3 regions of the Salinicoccus bachuensis genome follow, and region 1 is predicted to be linked to each of the others. Evidence: predicted binding sites of a transcription regulator. Region 1 holds the regulator's gene; each other region holds the start of a gene.
What was found. The regulator Rex, encoded in region 1, represses fermentation and respiration genes when NADH is low (regulators of the CRP and FNR family bind a similar motif). The targets are predictions, from matches to a motif close to TTGTGAAATATTTCACAA.

Region 1 (8,084 bases):
CACTGTGAAGAAGACCCATTCCGCTACATTGATGGTATATATCAATGAACTTTTTGAAATGACAGGATACAAGCGTGGAGATATCGACCGGATCATTGTGGCGCGGGGGCCGGGTTCCTACACAGGTGTACGGATTGGTGTCACTGTGGCCAAAACACTGGCTCATGCATTGAGTATAGACCTTTATTCTGTTTCATCTTTGGCTGTCATTGCAGCCTCCACAGGCAGGGAGGGCGTCATGGCACCGATGTTCGATGGCAGAAGGGGCAATGTCTACACAGCCGTCTACCGTCTGGACGGCAAATCATTCGAAGAAGTCATGGATGCAGGATATATGGCACTCGATACAGTCCTTGAGCATTTGGAAAAATATGAGGGAGGCATCGTACTGTCAGATGCCCAGGAAAAATTCAGTGGAAATCTCGATATATTCACCCATGCTATCCCCCGCATCAGCGCCGTAGAGAAGTTCGAGTCAATAATACGGCATGAGGATGTCCATCAGATGGTACCTGAATATCTAAAAATATCGGAGGCTGAGAAAAATTGGATGGAGCGCACACAGTCATAAGAAAAATGGAAATCGATGACCTGGAAGCTGTATATGAAATTGAATCAGCCTCATTTCCGAATACATCATGGAACATCGAATCATTTCTGAGGGAACTGACAGCGAATCAGTTCGCCTACTACTTTGTTATTGAAAAAGAGGATAAAATAGTAGGCTACTGCGGAGTCTGGCTCGTCATCGACCAGAGTCAGATTACGACCATCGCCGTGGCAAAGGAAGAACAGGGCAATGGCTATGGTCGTCAGCTTCTCCAGCATGCGAAGCAATATGCAGGCCAATCTGCAGATATACTTTCACTGGAAGTGAGCATAGATAATCATAGAGCCATGAAGCTGTATGAAAAGGAAGGTTTCCTCTATGGAGGAATACGCAAGGACTATTACGGTCCGGGAAAGGATGCACATGTCATGTGGGTGACGCTGAATGAATGAAGAAGTGATTATAATGAGCATTGAGACGAGCTGCGATGAGACAGCATGCAGTATCGTCAGAAACGGCGATGAAATACTTTCCAATATCGTTGTAAGCCAGATAGAAAGCCATAAGCGCTTTGGCGGTGTCGTACCGGAAGTGGCTTCAAGGCACCATGTTGAAACCATTACGGTGGTGATCGAGGAAGCACTGGAAGAAGCAGGCCTCCTTCCAGCAGATCTTTCAGCTGTGGCAGTGACGGAAGGGCCGGGCCTGATCGGTGCATTGCTGGTCGGCATCAATGCCGCCAAGGCATTCAGCTTCGCACATGATCTGCCACTGATCCCCGTCCATCATATTGCGGGCCATATCTATGCAAACCAGCTGGAGGAGAAGCTTGAATTCCCACTCATATCCCTCATCGTATCCGGTGGACATACGGAACTCATCTATATGAAGGATCATATGTCCTTTGAAGTCATCGGAGAGACAAGGGATGATGCAGTGGGGGAGGCGTATGACAAGGTGGCCAGGGTCATCGGCCTCCCGTACCCCGGCGGTCCGCATATCGACCGTCTGAGCAGGGAAGGGGAAGACACATTCAATTTCCCAAGACCATATCTTGAACCGGGAAGCTATGATTTCAGCTTCAGCGGACTGAAGTCTTCAGTGATCAATACACTGCACAATCATAGACAAAAGGGCCTTGCGGTAGACAAGGCGGATGTGGCAAGGAGCTTCCAGGAGAGTGTCGTTGACGTGCTGACAAAAAAGACGATGCTGGCTGTGGAGAATTATGGTGTGGATAACCTGATCATTGCAGGGGGAGTGGCCGCAAACAGCGGACTGAGAGCCCGATTTGAAACACTCTGTGAGGAGCAGGACATTAAGCTCAGCATCCCCCAGCTGAAGTACTGTACCGATAATGCAGCCATGATTGGTGCTGCAGCCTACCATCTCTATATCAGAAACGCCTTTGGCAGCCTGGACTTGAATGGAAGGAATTTCATAGATATAGAAGAATACAGCATATAAAGAGCCATATCCCTCAAAATGAGGGACATGGCTCTTTTAAATAATCTATATTTGTCAATACGGAACGTCTGTTTTAAACAGCCTGTGGATAACCTGTTGATAGAAATGGAAATAGCGCTCCAAACGGCGCAGGTACTGGGGATATAATTGTGCATAACTTTGTGTATAAGTTATCCTGGCTGTGGATTATGGGCTGAATTATGCACTGCTCTGCACTTTCTGCTGTGAATAAAAATGTGGCTAACTCCATATAGTACATAGTCCTTCTAAATGGAACGTGCGTTCGTCATCCGTTTATATCTCTTCCAGTTTTTCTTCCAATATCGCCCATTCCATCATCAGTGCATCGAGCTGTTCCTTCTGCGCATTCAACTGCTGATTGAATTCCGAGGCTTTTTCGTAATCTTCATATACTTCGGGGTCGGCGAGTGTCGCCTCGGTCGCTGCGATTTCTTCCTCGAGTGCCTGGATGCGTTCTTCCATCCTGCTCGTACTGCGTTTCAGCTTCTGCATCTCATTCCTTTTCTGCTTCTGCTGTTCATAATCAGTGCCATTCTGGTTTTTGTTATCCTGCTTCTCCACTTTGATATCGAGGGATGCCTGTTCTTCCTTCTTATGGCGGTAGTAGCTGTAGTCGCCGTTGTAGGTCTTGAGATGCTGCAGGTCCATTTCCACAATTTTGGTGGCGATGCGATCAATGAAGTAGCGGTCGTGGGAGACGAACAGGATGGTCCCTGGGAAATTCTGAAGTGCCTCTTCCAGGACTTCCTTGCTGTCGATATCCAGGTGGTTGGTCGGCTCATCGAGAATGAGAAGGTTATTCTTTTCCAACATTAGTTTCGCAAGCTGGATGCGGGCCTTCTCCCCACCGCTCAGATCATTGACACTCTTCATCACTTCATCCTGGGTGAACAGGAAGCGGCCGAGCACTTTGCGGACATCGCTTTCATTCATGTTCGGATACTCATGCCACAGTTCTTCAAGGACATTCCTGCTGGAAGTGAATTCGGCCTGTTTCTGATCGTAGTAGCCGATGGAGACGTTCGTACCATAGATGATTTCTCCGGCATGCCGTGGCAATTCCTTCGCAATGGTTTTGACGAGGGTGGATTTTCCTATACCATTCGGCCCGATGACCGCCAGGCGGTCTCCTTTGTCTACATTCAGGGTGATGCCGCTGTTCAGCGTCTCCTCATAGCCGATGTCGAGGTTATTGATCCGGAGGACGTCGTTTCCACTTTCCCTTTTTATATCGAAAGAGAAGCGCGCACTTTTTCTGTCGATCTGCGGTGTATCCATCCGGTCCATCTGCTCAAGCTTCTTGCGGCGGCTTTTTGCCATGTTGCTTGTCGAGGCCCGTGCTATATTCTTCTCGACAAACGTTTCAAGCTGTTTGATCTCCTTCTGCTGATGCTCGTAAGCTTTCATCCGAAGACTGTAGTTCTTCTCTTTTTCCTGGACGTATTTCGTATAGTTGGAGTGGTAGAGGGTACCCCTGTACATTTCCACTTCAAAGATTTTGTCGACCGTCCGATCCAGGAAGTACCGGTCGTGGCTGATGATTGCGATGGCACCTGTAAAACTGTTCAAATACTGTTCGAGCCATGCCACGGTGTCCATGTCCAGGTGGTTGGTCGGTTCGTCAAGAAGGAGCAGGTCGGGTTTCGACAGGAGCATCTGGCCGAGGGCAAGACGTGTTTTCTGTCCGCCAGAGAATTCATCGACATTGCGGTCGAGGTCATCGATTGTGAAACTCAGCCCGGTTGTGACCGTCTTGATCTGGGCATCGATCGTGTATCCCCCCTGGGACTCGAATGAATTCTGCAGCGTGTCGTACCGGTCCATCTGATCGCTATAGGCAGGGTCGTCATAATCATGTTCTGCCAGCCAGGTCGTCACTTTCTGCATCTCCTCCTGGAGATCGAGCAGGTGGGAGAATGGACGCATCATTTCATCCCGGACGGTCTGGGAGGATTCCAGTGTCATCTGCTGGGTCAGGTAGCCTATGGAGATGCCTTTCGGCGTAGTGACCTGACCTTCATCAAGCCCGAGTTCCCCCGCCATTATCTTCATGAGTGTCGTCTTTCCGGCACCATTTTTCCCAACAATGCCGACGGTTTCCCCTTTTTTTATTTCCAGATTTATATTTTCAAAAATCATATCTGTACCGAATGATTTCTTTACATTTCCCAATTGCATTACTATCATATTGATTACCTCACTTTCTTCAAGTCTACAATAAATAAATTAAAAAAACGATGAAATTAAATGACATTGACTACACTATGAAAATTGAGATATGCTATAATGTACCAACAGAGTGTAATAAACGAGGTGTGGGACATTTGAACAGTAAAAAGAAAATCCCAAATGCAACTATGAAACGTCTCCCTTTATACTATAGATTTTTTAAGAACGCTGAAAAATCCAGTGTGGATAGAGTCTCATCCAGAGAAATCAGTGAGGCATTGGATATTGATTCTGCCACTATAAGGCGAGACTTCTCCTATTTTGGTGAACTCGGTAGAAAAGGTTATGGATACAACGTCAAAAGCCTTCTGAACTTCTTCATGGAACACATCCAGGGGAACGAAGTAAGGAACGTAGCAATCATTGGTGCAGGTAATCTGGGCAGTGCATTATTAAACTACAAATTCAGCAACATAAATGATAGAATGAACATAGTTGCTGCCTTTGACAGCAATGATGAAATTGTTGGCACATCCATCAATGATACATTAGTATATCATCCAGATGAACTTGAGGATATGGTCAGTAGACATAACATAGACGTTGCGATACTTACCTTGCCGGCAGAGGTCAGCCAGGACATGGCTGAACGGCTTGTAGATGCGGGCATCAAAGGTATACTGAACTTCACACCAATCAGATTGGACGTAACTGATGGAATCTATGTACACAATATAGATTTGAGTGTTGAATTGCAGGCGCTATTCTTTTATATGAAACATATCTAGGAGGGGTATTATGCTCGAAATGTTAATGCCGGTGACGCTTATGGCAGTAGGACCAACAAGTATGATAGTAATCGCTGTTGTAGCATTGATTATATTCGGACCCAAGAAGCTTCCTCAATTTGGACGCGCAATGGGCTCCACTTTAAAGGAATTTAAAGACGCAACAAAAGGTCTCGCTACAGACGATGATGAGGAAGAAGAAGAGTACGAGAAGAAAAAACAGCCGAAGAAGATTGAAGCAGTTGAAGTCGAAAAAGCTGAAGAAACTAAAGTATAAAGATTTGGAGGTGGCGAAAGCCGCCTTTTTTTAAAGAGGTGAAAAGTAAGATGGAAGACTCGGAAAAAAAAGAATTTACCGAGCACTTGGAAGAATTGAGAAAGCGTCTGCTGATTGTCATGTATTTCTTTGTCGGGGCACTGATCGTAGGATTTTTCCTGTCCAAGCCCCTGATATACCGGATGCAGAATGCGCCATGGGCGGAATCCATACAGATGCATGCGTTCCAGGTTACTGATCCGCTTAAGATCTATCTGCTTGTGATCGTCATAATCGGTCTTGTGGTGGTGCTGCCGGTCATCATGTACCAGCTATGGGCCTTCGTGGCGCCAGGACTATACGGCAATGAAAGGAAATTGACATTGAGCTACATTCCGATTGTCATGATCCTCATGCTGATTGGGATGGCCTTCGGCTACTTTGTTCTTGTGCCCTACATCATCCAGTTCACTTTCGACCTTTCGGAAGAGATGGGAATCGAAACGACCATCGGCATCAATCAATATTTCGGATTTCTGTTCAGAACAGTCCTGCCATTCGGTGCAATATTCCAGATGCCGATCCTGGTGCTGTTCTTGACACAGCTTGGTCTGCTGACGCCGATGTTCCTCAGGAAAAACAGGAAGTATGCCTACTTCATCCTGCTGATCGTCGCAGCACTGATTGCACCCCCGGACCTGATGACGCATATCATGCTGACAATACCAATGATCATTCTTTACGAATTCAGCATCTATATTTCCAAAATCGGCTACCGCAGACACTTGAAGGCAGAACAGAAGGCAATAGAAGAATCTTTGGATTCCGACTAGGAGGTATTCAGGGTGAAATTCGATTCGAACACTGAAGCGTTTAAAGCGTTGGATGAAAGAGGCAGCGAAGCATTGAATGAACGGATTGAACGGACACAGGAAAATCAGTGGAAGCAGAAGTATCATGTGCAGCCGATTGCGGGCAGCATGGATTCCATTGCCGGCTTCGTTTACCACGATGGTACGTATCATATCCTCTACCAGTGGTCACCCTTTGAAGACAAAAGGACCAGATGCCTGTATCATGTGACTACGAACGACCTCGTTTCTTTTGAGAATAGGGGAATAGTGAAGATGCTGTCGGACGGAGCCTATTCGGGCTCCGCTTTTGTAATGGAAGGGAATATCCACCTCTATCATACGGAAGTGCGTTCGAATACAGCGTTCCAGCAGTACACTACGTTTAAAATGGAAGCAGGTGGCCTCCACCCGGACAGGACCGTGCCGGTCATAAAGGGTGCACCACCCGGATACAGATGGCTGATGAAGGATCCCAAAGTCTGGCATGGGAATGGCGGATATATCATGATGCTCGGTGCCGCTACATCGGAAGACTATGGCCGTGTCCTCGTCTTTGCCGGAGATACGCCTGCCGATTTTCAGTACAGGGGTGAGTTGGAAACACATCTCGACCAGTTCGGCTTCATGTGGGAGTCTCCGGATCATTTTGAACTGGACGGCCATCATGTATTCATGTTCTGTCCCCAGGGACTCGACAGGTACAGAAACAGCTATTGGAACATCTACCAGTCGGGGTACACGATTGGTGAAATGGATTATGACTCATTGACGATGAATCATGGGCCTTTTCATGAACTCGATCATGGGTTCGATTTCTATGCGCCCCAGACAACCCTCAACGGCAACGGTGAACGGCTGATGATCGGCTGGATGGGCATGAAGGAAACCGGCTACCCGACCGATGATTCATGGTCGCACTGTCTGACGCTGCCCCGTGAACTTTCGGTTGAACAGGGGCAACTGAGGCAGAAACCGGCTGCGGGTCTGAGAAAATTGAGAGAAGCGGAAATGACCGCCGAGGGATACTTCGACCATCGCCCGAAAAAGATGAGGGATTTCTACGGGGACAGCTACGAACTCGTCATGGAGATGCTTGAGAACGATGCGACCCGTATTCATATCGACCTGAGGGTGAGCAGGCGGGAACAGACGAGCCTCATCTATAATTCCGCAACGCGGACGCTCATCCTTGATACGGCCTTCAGTGGTGAAATGCCTGAAAATGTGGATGGAACAGACAGGAAGGTGGCACTTGATGCGCCGCTCTCCAAGCTGCAAATATTCGTCGATGTCTCAAGCATCGAAGTCTTTGCCAATGACGGGGAAGCGGTGATGACGGCACGCATCTTCCCTTCACGCAAAGCGACAGGCATGGAGGTGTCCACGGAGATCGGCAGCTGCCATGTCAGGATGACCAGGTATAGTCTGAAACAGTTATCACCCAATCCTGTAATCGAAAATAAGTAGAACAAACTTAATTTCATTATTTAAATATAATTTTATTTCAATTTTCCTTATAATTGATTGATTATTTTGTTATTATTAATCTACACAAGGTTAGGGTGAGAGGAGAGGGAAGACATGTTTTCGGTATTGAGCCAGATTCGTAAACGTTTTGAATATATGACACCAGTGGAGCAGCGCATTGCAAACTTCATGCTGGACAATCCCACGAAAGTGATCAACATGCCGGTCAAGGACATCGCGAGAAACAGCAATACAAGTGATGCGGCAATCGTCAGGTTTTCCAAAAGGATTGGCCTTGCAGGCATCAAGGAATTGAAGGTGGAGCTTGCAAAGGAGCTCCATACACTGGAGAAGGAGAATATATCCAGGGTCATCGACCTTGAACAGGATACACATAAGGATATTTTTGACAAAGTGTTCAAAAATACCATCCAGGCACTCTACAACACAGAAAAGATCGTCAATCGGAAAGCGATGAAAGAGGCGGCACACCTTTTTGCCAAATCGGACAA
Region 2 (8,084 bases), 790 kb from region 1:
GAATGTCACAAAAGAAGCGATGCAGAAGGCGAAGGATGTCGGACTCAGCCGCTGGGCGTTCAGCCTGGATGGCCACAACAAGCAGGTCCATGACCACTTCAGGGGAACCGAAGGGAGCTTCGACCTGACGATGAAAGCCATCAGCTACTTGAACGAACTCGGCATGCCGCTTCAGATCAACACGGTGATCTCCAACTATAATATCGAGTACCTCGAAGAAATGAAGGAGATGGTCGAATCCCTCGACTGTGTGCTGTGGAGCGTATTCTTCCTCGTGCCGACCGGCCGTGGGAAGAACGAGGATATGATCACACCCGTCCAGCATGAGCAGGTCTTCAGATGGCTGAACAGGATCAAGGACGAAGTGCCGTTCGACATCAAGACCACAGCCGCCCAGCATTACCGCCGGGTCGTCATCCAGGATCAGATGCGCAAGAATAGGGATCCTGATGCCCAGATCCGCTACATGGATGCTCTCAGCGAAGGGAAGACAGGCACAATCGATGGCCTTGGGCGTGCACCTAAGGGCGTCAATGACGGCAATGGATTCGTCTTCATCTCACACATCGGCCATGTCTATCCAAGCGGACTGCTGCCGGTGAACTGCGGCAATGTGCGCGTCGACAAGCTGTCCGACATATACAGGAACTCCCCGATCCTCAAAAGTCTCCGAAATCCGAACCTCTATAAGGGGAAATGCGGCGTTTGCGAATTCAGGCATGTCTGCGGCGGTTCCCGCTCAAGAGCCTATGCCGCCACAGGAGACTATCTGGAGAGCGAGCCCTATTGCGTCTATATTCCGAAAGCCTACCGCAATAAGAAAAAGACGGTCACAGAGAGCTGAACGGATGATATAGATGCTTTTGAAAAGGAATGCCGCGGCATTCCTTTTTGCTTTGCATAACGCATATGATTTGAAACGGAAGGCCTGCACTGGTAATATCGATTTAATTCCTAGTATAATAATAGGTTTAATTTCAAAATCATAAGGAGTGGTTATTTTGAATAATGTCCCACTATTCGTATCGACCGACTGGCTGGCGGAACGGCTTGAAGATCCGGAATTGCGGCTGCTGGATGCAACAACATTTCTGAAACAGCCTAAAGGTGATGGCTATTATGATGTATGGTCTGGGAAAGAGGCGTATGAAGAGGAACACATTCCCGGTGCAGTCTTTGCAGATCTCAAAAACGATCTGTCGGACCCTGATGCCCCGCATCCCTTCACCCATCCATCCCGTGAGAGGTTTGTGGAGAAGATCAGTGAACTCGGTGTCGGCGAAGGCACTTATGTGGTCGTCTATGACAGGGGCGCTGTCGTCAATGCACCTGAAGTAATCGCTTCCGACTGGGCATCACGCCTCGCATGGCAATTGAAGTACGAAGGTTTCGACAATGTCGCCGTACTTGATGGCGGATTGGGGAAATGGAAGGAAGAAGGACGTCCGGTCACAGAGGAGCCAGGCTCATATCCCGAAGGCAATTTCAACACCCGTAGAAATCCGGAACTGTTCGCAGACAAGGATGATGTGTTGAACGCCATCGATGATGACAGTGTCGTCATATTGGACAGCCTCGCTCCCCAAAACTACCACGGTGAAGTGGATACGTATGGCAGACCCGGTCATATCCCGGGAAGCAGGAATGTATTCTTCGGGGCACTTTCCGACCCGGAGACCCAGGAACTGTATGACGATGCGAAGCTGAAGAAGATATTCGAGGAAACCGGCGCTCTTGATCCGGATAAGAAGGTGATCACATATTGTGGCAGTGCCATCGCAGCCACTTGGACAGGACTGGCACTGAACAAGCTCGGACAGGACAACGTTACGGTATATGATGGTTCACTGACCGAGTGGACCCAGGATGATTCGCTCCCGATGGAAACCGAATAAAATACATCCGGAGGTCCTTTGCGAGGGCTTCCGGGTGTATTTTTACCTCCAAATCCTGATATAATGGTATATATGAATCAGGAGGGATATCCATGGAAAACCAGATCATCATCCCCCACCTATGGTTTGATACGGAAGCAGCAGAAGCGGCAGAATTCTACACCTCCCTATTTCCACACTCGAAGATCATCGATCAGGTTACACTGCATGACACGCCGTCCGGTGATGCACAGCAGCTTTCTTTCGAACTTTATGGCTACAGGTTCATGGCGATCAATGCAGGCCCCTATTTCACATTCAACCCGTCCATCTCCTTCTTCATCAATTTCGATCCTTCAAAGGATGGAGCGGCTGAGCAGAACCTGGAGAAGACCTGGAACACTTTGATTGAGGATGGCACTGCACTCATGCCGCTCGATGAATACCCCTTCAGCAAAAAATATGGCTGGGTCGAGGACAAATATGGAATCTCGTGGCAGCTCATATTGACAGACCCGGATGGGGACGACCGGCCCGAAATCATTCCTGCTCTCATGTTCGTCGGCGATAATCTTGGAAAATGCGGGGAGGCCATCGAGTTCTACCTTTCCATATTCAATGATGCCCGCATGGGGGAACTCGCCAGATACCCTGAAAACCTGCCTCCTCACCTGCCCGGTTCGGTCATGTACTCCGATTTCGTAATCGAAGACCAGTGGTTCTCTGCGATGGACAGCGCCGGTCCGCACGAATTCAACTTCAATGAAGCGATCTCCCTCATGGTGCTTTGTGAAGACCAGCAGACGGTCGATGACTACTGGGAGAAATTATCTGCAGATCCTGAAGCGGAACAGTGCGGCTGGCTCAAGGACAAGTATGGCGTATCCTGGCAGATCATTCCGAAGGAAATGGATGAAATGATTTCTAATGGCACCCCGGAACAGGTACAGAAAGTCACCCAGGCTTTCCTGGAAATGAAGAAGATCGATCTTGAAACGCTGAAGCAGGCATACAAAGGATGACACATAAAAGGGGCCTGGCGAATTCTGTAATCCGCTAGGCTCCCTTCTGTTCATGTCAATCTTTTATGGAATGAGACGATGCGTTCGACTTCCCTGAATCCAAGATGTGCGTGCATTTCAATGCTTGCAGAGTTGTCGATCAGGCAGTCGCTGCCGAAGTCCGAGCATCCCCTTTTCTTCGACCAGGACTCGCATGCCTCGACAAGCTGCCGTGCATATCCCTTGAACCGATGGCCATCTGATACATAGATACCCTCCAGATACCCTACAGGTGAAGATTCTGCACCCGCAACATAGTCATGGCGCAGACTGCAGTGGGCAAAGCCCGCTGTTTCACTGTTCACCTGGACAATAAAGACGGCATTATCATCACTGGCAATGAACATGTCGAATTCGTTTTTGAGTTCAGTACGGTCACTCTCCGGCCACAATTTGAGTGCGAGATGGAGAAGTTCCTCCTTGTCACCCCTTTCTGCCTGTCTGATCATCTGTCTTCTGTGGCATCATCATATGCCTGTAGGGCTTTGCCGCCATATACACTGCCCGGGCCGCCGCCCATGACGATGGCCACCCCTGCAATTTCAGCAATCTCCTCGCGTGTAGCACCGAGTTTGATCAGCTTGTTCACGTGATTGCCGATGCATCCTTCACATTTGTCTGCGATGGCGAAGGACAGAGCGGCAAATTCCTTCGTCTTCTTATCCAGCGCACCGGACTTGTAGGCCGCATCCTGGAGGTCCTTGAAACTTTTCATCGTGTCTGGAATAGTTTTCTGCAGCCGTTTCGTGTTGCCCTGGGCAACGGTATTGATTTCATTGAAATGTGTCATATCCTATCACCTTTCCAACAATAAGTACTCTTCATATACTACTATAGCAATCCAGGAAATGTCTGCCTAAACATCCGACTGGAGATACTTTTCGTCCCACCTCTCCGGCAGCAGCTTCTCCAGCCGGACAGTCCGTCCATCCAGGCCGATTTCACAGCCATAGTTGTCCTCCCCGACCTGATTGATCAGTTCACGGCATCTGCCGCAGGGCGGAAGCACTGCCCCGTCCTCATGGACGGCTATGATCCTGGCAATGTCATACTCTCCCTCGGTAACCATGGCGGCTATCGCCGAATGCTCTGCACAGAAGCCGATGGAAGACGGCAGATCGAGCGCCACACCTGTGTAGATATTACCATCTACAGTCATAAGTGCCGCCGCGACATGTCCCATCCTGCCTTCCCTGCTCGTCGTCTGCGTGTTCAATTTCTGTTTCGCAATATCATAAAGATCATCCATATTCATAGCCCCACCCTCTTCATATAGTCGACTCACCCACATTATAGCAAAAAAGCATGGGCACCATCCGGTTCCCATGCTCGGAATTACATGAAGTTGGTGATATGGATGGAGACCAATGCCGTCATCCAAACTGCATGGACAATCTCCAGAATGCCGATCTGCTTCATTTTCCAGCCCCGTCCGTAGAGTGCAACCGCCCGGATCAGGCTCAGCAGGAATGCGATGGCGAGTATCCAGTGTGCGCTGAGCATGATGATGAATACAATCGAATGATAGGCATATGACGCAATCTTGTATTTCGGATTCTTCTTCTCCCGGATCATCGTCTTCACAAAAAGTGCCGTACTCGTAAAGAACAGGATGCTGATGATGAGGACGAAAAATACCGGCCACGACAGCGCATGCAGATTGAGGAAGGCGATGCCGCCCCCTGCGAGCGCAAAGATCGTGATGGCGGAAATGTCATTGAAGATGTTCCGTTCATTTTTGTTTGAGGCAAAGTATGCGTTCACTGCACCGAACGGGAGCATCATGAGGAAAAAGAAGAATATGCGGTAGTCCACCATCAACGGATAGATGAACAGGGCAGCCGACAGTGCAAAAAACAATGCCGCCGCCTTAAGGTAGCCATACTCCCTTTTCCGCTGTTTCTTGATGAAGAACAGTACATGGTCTGCCATGAAGAAAATCAGCAGCCAGCCTGCCATATAGAAAAGCTGCGCCGGATGGAACCCTCCGGCCACCATACCGATAATCAATGGCATGAACACCATTGCTCATGCTCCATGTTGATTCTGTTTTTTGAATTTCATCGTCTCACCTCTTGCCCCCATTATATTACGGGGCCATATTGCGGTGAGGATCAGAAAATAACATTTTTGTGAATAAATAAACATGATAAAAGGCCACTTCGATGAAGTGGCCAGGTTTTATATATTTTTTATGCTTTCAACCAACTCAGGTAATCCTTCTTCAAAAAGATGGGAGTCACTTTCTATAATTCTTTGTTCATCAGGTTTAATCAACTTATGGTAGCAGTCGAAATGTTTCTTCGGTACAATTCCATCCTTTTCACTATGGAATAGGGCGATATGTCTGATGTGCCCCAAGTTTTCCTCAAACCCTTGCTCAAGATGAAAGTCCGCCTTTTGCCAGTCTTCCTCAAGGCCCCATATCGGAGCCGCAACGATGAACAGTGCCTTGATATCAGTTTCCACTTCCTCTTCCGAAAGATATTTAAGAAGCGTGGATCCTCCCATGGAATGCCCAACTAATATGACCTCGTCCATACTATCAAGATGAAGGTCCAGAACCTCTTTCCACTCTGCATATTTTGGATTATTTGGCAGCGGCATGTCGGGCGTAAAGATCTCGTGTGTACTGCCCAACTGCTCTTTCATATAATGGATCAGGCCGGTGCTTCCCTCATATCTACCTTGTGGTCCTGCACTGTGTATGAACACAATTTTGTATTTCATGGGTTTACATCCTCTCCTGTCCGCCGCTACAGCAAGTCATGAAACCGGGTTTAATAGTAGAATCTGTTCCTCCAGTCCTCCTCTTCTGCCTCCACTTCCAATGCAAATAAATGAAACATGATGACCAGGAGGAATGCACTGACGAAGAGAACGATCATACCCTCCAGATGGACATCGAAAAATGCCTGTATGAGTATGGGCAGTGGGATGAGAAGTGTAATGAACATGCTTCTTTCCCTATATTTTTGTGAAAGATACTGAGTCTCTCCACAATATGGACATGCCATGCCCGGCGCGGATGTTGTATATCGCTTGAGTGTTGCCCTTACGTTCCAATTGTCTCCACAGCTTTTACAACGTGTCAAAATACCTCTCCTTATTATTCAGATGCATGGATTCTCATCTTCTGTATAAGCTTCCATTTAATGCTCTGTCATGAGGTGTTTCATCAGTTTTTAATGTTCATCTCAACCTTGAGGGGTATTATGCCACAGGATACTTCAAAATACAAATCCACCTGTTTGTAAATATCAGATGGATTTGCTGACTAGCGTATTCTGTCTGTAAACCTTTTGAAAATGAGATAGCCCGCTCCAAAAGCGATGACTGCTGCAACGACGAGGGGGAGTGTGTAAACACTGCCTTGAACAACAATCTGGTCGGAATGCTGGGCGGCGGCTTCCCAGCCATCTTCTGTCCCTGAGGGCAGGACGGTAGCCATCACCATATTCGCTATAATCATCGTGAGATAGAATATCACTGAGAAACTAATCACTGCAACAGTATAATGCTTCATGGAATCCACCCTCTCTACTTGTCCAGATTCAGTGCTTTAAGCTGTTCGGCGAGTGCATTGTTAATCGGTGCCTCGTCCTCCTGCTCTTTCATATACTTGCGGACGGTACGCTTGTCGACCTTGCCGCGGCCTTCCTTCTTCCGTCTCGCTTCGAAGGCGGACAGTTTTTCCCTGTGGCCGCATTTGCATGTGAAGATCTGGCCTTCGCCTTCGCCGCTCAGCGTCATCTTCTTCTTGCATTTCGGGCAGCGGGCGTTGGTGATGCGGGCGACGTTCTTGCGGTGGCCGCATTCCCTATCCTGGCAGACGAGCATCTTGCCCTTCTTGCCGTTAACTTCGAGCAATGGCTTGCCGCAGTCGGGGCAGGACTTGCCGGATATGTTATCGTGCTTGAACTTCTTGTCGCTCTCTTTGATTTCCTGCGTAATCGCCTGCGTATGGAACTTCATTTCCTTGATGAAGTCCTCCTTCTTCAGCTGACCCTTGGCGATACCCTCGAGCTTCTGTTCCCAAATCGCTGTGGTCGCAGGCGACCTGAGCGCATCAGGCACGAGGTCCAGCAGCTGCCTGCCTTTTGAAGTGATCTTGATGGACTGTCCATTCTTTTCTATCAGGAATGAATTGAACAGCTTGTCGATGATATCCGCCCGTGTAGCGACAGTACCGAGCCCACCGGTCGAGTCGAGAATCGATTTCAACTTTTTGTCCTGGACTTCCATGTACTTTGCCGGGTTCTCCATGGCGGACAGCAGCGTCGCTTCCGTGAAGCGTGCGGGTGCCTTCGTCTGGCCGGAAGTCTGGGTCACTCGGTGCACCTGGAGTGCTTCGCCCTTTTCGAGCTTCGGAAGCTGCTGATCTTTGACGTCATCCGTCTCCTCTTCATCAAAGTTATTGGAATAGGCCGCTTTCCAGCCTTCCTTCAGAATGGTCCTGCCTTTGGCGATGAACGTCTCGCCGGCGGCTGTCGCCTTCACCGTCACCTGTTCAAATTCATGCGGCGGCAGGAGGACAGCGAGGAACCTTTTGACGATCAGGTCATAGAGCCTGCGCTCCCGCTCGTTGAAATCGGATGGATGGACATGGTTCTCCGTCGGGATGATTGCATGATGGTCGCTGACCTTGCTGTCGTCGACGAAGGACTTGTTTGCCTGTATCTTCCCTCTCAGGATGCGTGTCGCTATGGCACGGTATTCCCCGATGCCACATGCCTTCAGCCGCTCCGGCAAGGTCGGCACGATATCTTTTGACAGGTACCTTGAATCCGTCCTCGGATAGGTGACGACCTTATGGCGCTCGTAGAGCCCCTGGAGCACATTCAGCGTCTCTTTCGCCGAGAATCCGAGCTGCTTGTTGGCATCCCTCTGAAGTTCAGTCAGGTCATACAGGCCCGGAGCGAATGTCTTCTTCGGCTTGCTTTCCACCGAATCGACCGTCAGCGGGCTGCCGTCCACTTTGTTTGTGAGAGCATCGACCCGTTCCTTGTCGAAGCCTCGGCTGTTGCCTTTCTGATCCTGCCATGTCATCTTCAATTTGTCTGTATTCGCTTCAATGCCGTAGTATGTCTTCGGCTTGAAATTCCGTATCTCCTCTTCCCTGCTCTCGATCATCGCAAGGGTCGGCGTC
Region 3 (8,084 bases), 910 kb from region 1:
ACATCAGGCAGAAACGCTTCAATCCGGAAGTGGAGACGGTCCTTTACCGCATCATCCAGGAAGCGATATTCAACGCTGCCAAATACGCCGAGGTGGATATGGTCGATGTCAGGCTCGAGGAAGTCGACAGCGGCATGGACCATCACATCAGTTTCGAAATAGAAGACTCCGGTCTGGGCTTCCGTACTGGGGATACACCGGTCGGTACGGGCCTCGGCCTCTTCGGCATGTCGGAGCGGGCCAGCAGTGTTGGCGGTACTGTCAGTGTGGACAGCGCACCCGGCAAAGGTACCAGGGTGTTCGGTTCCATTCCAGTTTAGGAGGAGATAGCATGAAAATTGTCATTGCTGATGACCATGCAGTTGTCCGTACAGGCTTCAGCATGCTGATCAACTATCAGCCGGATATGGAAGTGGTCGGCACAGCAGCTGACGGCAGGCAGGCTTTTGACAAGGTGAAAGAACTCGGGCCGGATGTGCTCCTGATGGATCTCAGCATGCCTCCAGGAGAATCCGGCCTTTTTGCTGCCAGTCGCATCCACGATGCATTTCCTGATTTAAAGATACTCATTTTGACGATGTATGATGATGAGGAATACATTACGCATACTTTCAAGAGTGGGGCAAAAGGATATATTCTGAAGAACTCACCGGATGAGGAGCTGATCAGGGCGATCAGGGCGGTGCATGACGGGGACAGGTACATCGATCCGGTGCTCATGGACGAGAATATGGAAAAGCTCCTCAACGATGAAGAAGTCCCTGGAAAATTGGGTGAACCCTTCAGCGTCCTCACCAAGCGGGAGCTTGAGATTCTGCCGCTTGTCGCCAAAGGGTATGGCAACAAGGATATTGCCGAAATGCTGTTTGTTTCCGTGAAGACGGTGGAGGCGCACAAGGCGAGGATCATGGAGAAACTCGGCCTGTCCACACGTCCTGAACTTGTAGAATACGCCATGAAGAAAAAACTGATAGATTTCTGAATGTAGGTGAATGTAATGGTAGAGCAGGAACAGTTTCAATTTAAAGTGAAAGCATTGCGTGTATTGGAGAACGAACACAGGTATTTGAAGTATCTGATGAATGACTGGTTCCAACTGGTGCTCAAGTTTGAACACGATGATGTCAAAAGCCGTCTGGAAGGCCTGATGGTCATAAAGGACTTGAGGGAGAAGCTCACTGCATTCGAAAAACCCCTGAAACGCCACCAGGCGAAGGAGGAGCAGTACTTCTTTCCGATGCTCGGCGCCTATATCGGCCTGGAACAGGGGCCGATCCTTTCAATAGAAGAGGAGCATCAGGAAATCGATGCCTATATCCAGCACTTCTTCCATCATTCCATGCATGACATGAATGAGATGTCGCTCGAGAGCATGAACGAAATGGTCAAGGATGTCATGGAAGCATACGAGGTGCTGATGGTACATATGGTAAAAGAGGAGTCTGTCCTGTTTACAATGGCCGACAAAGTGCTTAAAGCAGTCGACGAGGAAGTGCTTCTGGAGCAGGTCAACACACTGATTACTGAATGATGGGGGGCTGCACCTCAAATATAGGGTTTTCCCTTCTTACAGAGATTGCCATCCAGATTATATAATACATTTGTAAAATAAATCACAATCTAAAGTAAGTGAGGTTGGTCCGTATGAATGAAAACATGGGCAAAAGACAGCTGGTCCTCCAGACATTCAGCCTGCTGGCTGGATTCATGGTATGGACACTGCTGGCTCCACTATTCCCGGAAATTGTAGAGGATATACCGGAAGCTGCCGAACAGCAGGCGCTTATCGTTGCACTGCCGGTGATACTGGGGTCCATATTGCGTATACCTTTCGGCATATTTGCCAATAAGATAGGAGCACGCATCGTATTCCTGTTCAGTTTCATATTCCTGCTGATTCCCGTATTCTATCTGAGCGTTGCATCCACACCGATGGATCTGATGATAGCAGCCGTATTCCTCGGCATCGGTGGTGCGACATTCAGCATCGGCGTGACAAGTCTTCCCAAATACTATCCGAAAGAGAAGCATGGCTTCGTCAACGGTGTATACGGCATGGGCAACATCGGTACTGCGGTGACGAGCTTCGGTGCACCCGCACTGGCCCTCGCCTTCGGTGGCTGGCAGGCGGCAGTGCAGACATATCTCGTCGTACTGGCACTCTTCGCCATCCTGCAGTTCATATTTGGAGACAAGCAGGAGAAGAAGGTCAATCTGCCACTCGGGAAACAGTTCAATGAAGTCATCAGGGACTATAAGTTCTACTTCTTCAACCTGTGGTACTTCATCACATTTGGCGCATTTGTGGCCTTTGGTCTCTTCCTGCCGGGATTCCTTACAGACGAGGCACTGTTTGGACTGACAACGCTCGACGCCGGCGTCAGGACGGCGGTATTCATCGTCATAGCCACACTGCTCAGGCCTGTCGGTGGACTGATCGGGGACAAGTTCAATGCACTGCATGCCCTGATCATCACATTCATCGGGCTGACCCTATCCGGTCTGCTGCTGGCATTTACGTATAACTTCATCTTCCTGTTTACAGCCGGCTGTCTGCTGGCTGCGGTATGCGCAGGAATCGGGAACGGACTCGTATTCAAATTCGTTCCGACATACTTCTCGAAACAGGCGGGCATCAGCAATGGCTTTGTGGCCATGATGGGCGGGCTGGGCGGCTTCTTCCCGCCGATCGTCATCGATCAGACGCACAGCATGACGGGAAGCTACGCCCTGGGGTTCATACTCCTGTCCGTCTTCTGTGTCATCGCCCTGTTTACAATGTTCTACATGAATAGTACTCTTAAGAAAAATGAACTGGTATGAGAGTGATAATATGGAACGCTATTCCAGACAGATACTTTATAACAGAATAGGATTGGAAGGACAGCGCCTCATCGCGTCCCGGACGGTACTCATCGTCGGGACGGGGGCGCTTGGTTCTCTTTCAAGCGAATTGCTGGCGCGTGCAGGGATAGGAAAACTCATACTGATCGATCGGGATTATGTGGAACATTCCAATCTGCAGCGCCAGACGCTGTACACAGAAAGTGATGCGGATGAAAAGAAGCCGAAAGTGATCGCGGCCAGGGAACGGCTGCTGGAAATACGGCCGAATCTTGAAATCGATGCCCACATCGCACATTGCGACGGGCCGCTTCTCGAGAGCCTCGCCGAAGAGGCGGACCTGCTTTTGGACGGCACCGACAATTTCGATACGCGCCTTCTGATCAATGATGTGGCCTACAAGTACGGCAAGCCATGGGTGTATGCCGCATGTGTGGAAGCATCCTACAGCAGCTGCGGTTTTGTACCTGGCGCAACACCGTGCTACCGCTGTCTCGTTCCGGTCCTGCCGACCACCACATTGACATGTGACACAGCGGGCATCATTGCACCGGCTGTCCAGATGGCTGTGGCCGAGCAGGTCACCACTGCCCTGAAGATACTGACCGGGCAGTACGAAGCACCCTATTACATGCGCATCGGAAACGTGTGGGATATGGAGCATATGAAATACCGCATCGACGGCATGAAAGAGGCGCATTGTGATACGTGCGGGGAAGCCCCCGCCTATCCGGCCCTCGACATGAAGGCCGACGTGGCGATGCGCCTGTGCGGGAGGGATACGGTCCAGGTGATGGATGACCGCATTACGGAAGCGGCGGTGGACCATGCGTTGGACCACCTTGGTACGGATGTGAACCGCACGCCGTACTTCAGGGAATTCCATTATGATGGCTACCGTTTCGTATGCTTCAAGAACGGACGGCTGCTGATTCATGGACTGGATGAAATGAACAAGGCGAAAACACTCGTCAATCAACTGTTTGGCTAGGAGGATACTTATGAGCATCGTCGGCAGAATTGATCGGGATATTACGGTGGGCGTCATCACAATCAGTGATACGCGGACGAAGGATACTGACAAGGGCGGACGCCAGGTCATGCATCATCTGGAGCAGCTGAACACTGTCCTCGGGGAGTCGGATTACAGGATTGTAAAGGATGATGCGGGGGAAATCACCGAGGCCATCCAGCATATGGTGGACCGCGGGCTGGATGCGATCATTACGACCGGGGGCACGGGCATCGCCCGCCGGGATGTCACGATCGAGGCGCTGCGTCCGCTGTTCGACAAGGAAATTGAAGGATTTGGTGAAATCTTCAGGATGCTGAGTTTCACCGAAGATATCGGCTCGCGCAGCATCCTCTCCCGGGCCGTCGCCGGGACTGTGGACCGGACGGTCATCTTTGCACTGCCCGGCTCGACGGGAGCGGTGAAACTGGGGATGGAGCGGCTGATCGTGCCTGAACTGAACCATTTTGTACATGAACTCAACAAATAAAGCGTGCCCCCGGGGGCACGCTTTATTTGTCTATATGATAGTTTCCGGACTTTCCTCCGGTTTTTGACAGGAGTGCCGTCTCATGTATGACCATGCCCTTGTCGATGGCTTTGCACATATCATAGACGGTGAGGGCGGCAGCGCTGGCGGCAGTCAGTGCCTCCATCTCCACGCCTGTACGCCCGGTCGTCCTGACCGTCGCCTCGATATGGAGGAAATGCCCCTCCTCAAGGTCCCAATGGAATGATATGTCGATACCGGACAGGGGCAGCGGGTGGCACATCGGAATGATCTGATGTGTATTTTTGGCCGCCATGATGCCGGCAACCTGTGCGACGGACAGGACATCGCCCTTTTTGACCGTGCCGTCGGCAATCGCCTGATGGATTTCTTCAGTCACGCCGAGGATGCTTCTGGCAACGGCTGTACGGGTCGTCACTTCCTTATCCGATACATCGACCATGCGGGCTCTGCCCTCCTGGTTGAAATGAGTGAATTCCGACATTTGAATCTTCCTTTCTAGTACAATGAGTATAACAGAATCCACAAGATGAAAGTAGTGATGAAATGAATCTGAATCGTACACCCATCCCCGTGACGGAAGCGGTGGATAGAGTGGTCGACCGCATAAGACCTCTGTCGGTGGAAACGGTATCCCATACAGAAAGCTATGGCCGTATTCTTGGTGAAGATCTGAAGGCGACCATGGATGTGCCGCTGTTCGACAAGTCCGCGATGGACGGTTTTGCCATCCGCGCTGAAGATAGTGCGGGGGCGTCCGGGGAAAACAGGATCGAATTTGATGTTGTCGCCGAGGTGCCGGCCGGATCCACAAGCGACTATGAATTGAAGCAGAATGAAGCATTCCGCATCATGACGGGTGCTCCGGTGCCTGAGAGTGCGGATGCCGTGGTCATGTTTGAACAGACGCGGCAGGCGGGAAATACATTTACTGTAAGGAAAGCATTCGAGGCTGGAGAAAACATCGCAATCAGGGGCGAGGAATGCAAAGAGGGCGAGGTCATCGTGCCGCGGGGCACCTTCATCAATCCGGGTGCCGTAGCGACGCTTGCGACATTCGGCTACAAGCATGTGAAGGTATACCGGCAGCCGGTCGTCGGGATACTTGCGACCGGCAGCGAGCTGGTCGATATCGACGCCCCGCTTGAGCCCGGGAAGATACGGAATTCCAACGGACCAATGATCCTGAGCCAGCTGAAACGGATGAATATGGAGGGGCGGATGTATGCCCTCGAGGCGGATGACTTCGAAGCCCTCCTTGCAAGGGTGAAGGAGATGCTTGGGGAAGTGGATGCGATCATCACCACCGGCGGTGTATCGGTCGGAGACTATGACCACCTTCCAAAGCTCTACGAGGCACTGGGGGCTGTGGAGCTGTTCAATAAGGTCGGCATGCGGCCCGGCAGCGTCACCACGATAAGCATGCTTGAAGGCACGCCGCTCTTTGGTCTGAGCGGGAATCCGTCCGCCTGCTACACCGGGTTCGAACTGTTTGCAAGACCGGCCCTCCTGAAGATGATGGGGCACGACCGTATCCATGCCCCCATCCTTGATGCGGTGCTTGACGGTGACTTCAAAAAGGCGAACCCCTTCACCCGCTTCGTCCGGGCGGAGATTGACTATCGTGACGGCCAGGTATATGCCAGCCCGGCCGGGTTCAACAAATCGAATGCAGTCACTTCCATTGCAAGAAGCAACGGCATCATCGTGCTGCCGGGCGGGACGAGAGGCTACGAAAAAGGGGACGGTGTCCAAGTGATGATGACCGACATGACGACCGGCACCACACGTTTCGAGCTATGAAGGTCCTGCAGGTCGTCGGCTTCAAGAACACCGGAAAGACGACCCTGATCCGGCACATGGTGGCACTGCTGAAATCAAAAGGCAGAAGTGTGGCGGTCATCAAGCACCATCATCTGGACCAGGGCGTCATCGATGAAAATACGGATACCGGCAAGTTCCTCTCGGAAGGTGCGGATGTCACGATACTCAATACACCGAACATGACGATGCGGACAGAAAATTTGCAGCCGGCCCTGGACGAGCAGATTGCGCAGCTTTCCGAAGATGTAGATGTACTATTGATAGAAGGGTACAAGCGTGCGGAATACCCCAAGATTGTATTGATCCATTCTTTCACTGATGGTCACACAAATGTAGATAAAATAGGGATTCGGAATGTTTTAAAGCATGCAGATATGCGGTATGATGAGGGTAATATTATCCAATGGTTTGACGAATGGAGTTCTGACGATGAAACAGTTTGAAGTAGTCGAAGCGCCGATTGACATCAATCGGTATCATGAATATACGATAGATGAAAAGCAGGGGGCCGTCTGCATGTTCACCGGCCACGTCAGGGAATGGACGAAAGGGACGCGCACCGTCCACCTGGAGTATGAAGCCTACAAACCGATGGCGGAGAAGAAGCTCGCCCAGATCGGGGACGAGATCAGTGAACGCTGGCCGGGAGTCAGGACGACGATTGCACATCGTGTCGGCAAGCTTGAAATTTCGGATATCGCAGTCGTCATTGTGACCAGCGCCCCGCATAGGAAAGACAGCTACCGCGCCAATGAATATGCAATCGAACGCATCAAGGAAATCGTCCCCATCTGGAAGAAGGAAGTATGGGAAGACGGAGAGGAATGGATGGGTGACCAGCGCCAGTACCATCCAAGCTTGGAGGAGAAATGATATGAAAGTAATGCTGTTTGCAGGACTGAAGGAAAAGACCGGCGAAAGCCGCATCATACTGGATACGCCCGGTGCCATGACGGCGGGCGAACTGAAGCAGGCGATATACACACAGTTCCCATCACTCGAGGGGGACGTGTTCCAGGTGGCCTGCAACGAGTCCTTCGTGAAGGACGATCAGATGGTAAATGAAGACGATGAGGTTGCACTGATTCCACCAGTGAGTGGCGGATGACAGAGACGATCGGCGTCGTATTGGCAGGCGGCAATTCGACGCGTTTTGGAGAGGACAAGGCATTCTTCGTACTCGATGGCAAGCCGATGTACAAACATGCAGCTGATGCCCTTGAGCAGTCCGGCGTATGTGATCGCGTAGTCGTCAGCACGAATGACCGTCTGAAGACATGTTTCAGTGACTATCAGACAGTTGTGGACCACCCGGATTTCCGGGACCGGGGCCCCCTCGGGGGACTTTATGCACTATCGGAATCCTTTCCCGGATGCAGGCTGCTCGTTGTGACATGCGACACCCCGTATGTTTCACCGGCATGGCTCCGCATTCTGCACGGCCGGGCGGTCGACCACGATGAGGCAATCATCGTCACGAGGGAAGCGGAACGTCTCCACCCGCTCATTGCGGTGTACCAGGGAAGGCACCTCTCCGAAACCGTGAGACAGCTGCTGGAAGAAAACCGGCTGAGCATGCGCGCTTTATTTGAAGAGAGGGAAAAGATCGAAGTGGATGCAGCTCTTCATGACATCGACAGCGGAACGTTCATCAATATAAACAGAAAGACGGACATTCACTGAGGAGGAATACTTATGGTGGAAAGCATTACAGACAAATTTGGCAGACCAATCCGGGATTTGAGGATATCAGTGACTGACCGTTGCAACTTCAGGTGCCGCTACTGCATGCCGAAGGAGATTTTTGGGGACGATTTCGAATTCATGAAGAAGGATGAGCTCCTGTCTTTTGAAGAATTGGAGCGCATCGCAAAGATCTATGCTTCACTCGGT

Region 2: a site for Rex is predicted at 5,066-5,083, ahead of RQP18_RS06375 (YwiC-like family protein). Genes of this name have one in related genera too.
Region 3: a site for Rex is predicted at 1,602-1,619, ahead of RQP18_RS01895 (nitrate/nitrite transporter). Genes of this name have one in related genera too.

Annotation. Positions count from the first base shown of each region.
Region 1 covers NZ_CP138333.2:2,065,191-2,073,274, reverse strand. The annotation lists gene tsaB (tRNA (adenosine(37)-N6)-threonylcarbamoyltransferase complex dimerization subunit type 1 TsaB) at 1-571, shown strand, start outside; gene rimI (ribosomal protein S18-alanine N-acetyltransferase) at 577-1,002, shown strand; gene tsaD (tRNA (adenosine(37)-N6)-threonylcarbamoyltransferase complex transferase subunit TsaD) at 995-2,017, shown strand; gene RQP18_RS10560 (ABC-F family ATP-binding cassette domain-containing protein) at 2,312-4,225, opposite strand; gene RQP18_RS10555 (redox-sensing transcriptional repressor Rex) at 4,363-4,995, shown strand; gene RQP18_RS10550 (twin-arginine translocase TatA/TatE family subunit) at 5,036-5,272, shown strand; gene tatC (twin-arginine translocase subunit TatC) at 5,323-6,084, shown strand; gene RQP18_RS10540 (glycoside hydrolase family 32 protein) at 6,097-7,572, shown strand; gene RQP18_RS10535 (MurR/RpiR family transcriptional regulator) at 7,687-8,084, shown strand, end outside.
Region 2 covers NZ_CP138333.2:1,278,709-1,286,792, reverse strand. The annotation lists gene RQP18_RS06405 (TIGR04053 family radical SAM/SPASM domain-containing protein) at 1-844, shown strand, start outside; gene RQP18_RS06400 (sulfurtransferase) at 1,002-1,895, shown strand; gene RQP18_RS06395 (VOC family protein) at 1,988-2,896, shown strand; gene aac(6') (aminoglycoside 6'-N-acetyltransferase) at 2,947-3,384, opposite strand; gene RQP18_RS06385 (carboxymuconolactone decarboxylase family protein) at 3,381-3,725, opposite strand; gene RQP18_RS06380 (cytidine deaminase family protein) at 3,792-4,190, opposite strand; gene RQP18_RS06375 (YwiC-like family protein) at 4,271-4,960, opposite strand; gene RQP18_RS06370 (alpha/beta fold hydrolase) at 5,117-5,665, opposite strand; gene RQP18_RS06365 (TIGR04104 family putative zinc finger protein) at 5,716-6,030, opposite strand; gene RQP18_RS06360 (hypothetical protein) at 6,213-6,461, opposite strand; gene RQP18_RS06355 (DNA topoisomerase III) at 6,476-8,084, opposite strand, start outside.
Region 3 covers NZ_CP138333.2:360,537-368,620, forward strand. The annotation lists gene RQP18_RS01880 (sensor histidine kinase) at 1-320, shown strand, start outside; gene RQP18_RS01885 (response regulator transcription factor) at 332-982, shown strand; gene RQP18_RS01890 (hemerythrin domain-containing protein) at 998-1,531, shown strand; gene RQP18_RS01895 (nitrate/nitrite transporter) at 1,645-2,823, shown strand; gene RQP18_RS01900 (ThiF family adenylyltransferase) at 2,810-3,835, shown strand; gene RQP18_RS01905 (MogA/MoaB family molybdenum cofactor biosynthesis protein) at 3,846-4,346, shown strand; gene moaC (cyclic pyranopterin monophosphate synthase MoaC) at 4,369-4,851, opposite strand; gene glp (gephyrin-like molybdotransferase Glp) at 4,914-6,170, shown strand; gene mobB (molybdopterin-guanine dinucleotide biosynthesis protein B) at 6,167-6,634, shown strand; gene RQP18_RS01925 (molybdenum cofactor biosynthesis protein MoaE) at 6,621-7,064, shown strand; gene moaD (molybdopterin converting factor subunit 1) at 7,066-7,299, shown strand; gene mobA (molybdenum cofactor guanylyltransferase) at 7,296-7,874, shown strand; gene moaA (GTP 3',8-cyclase MoaA) at 7,887-8,084, shown strand, end outside.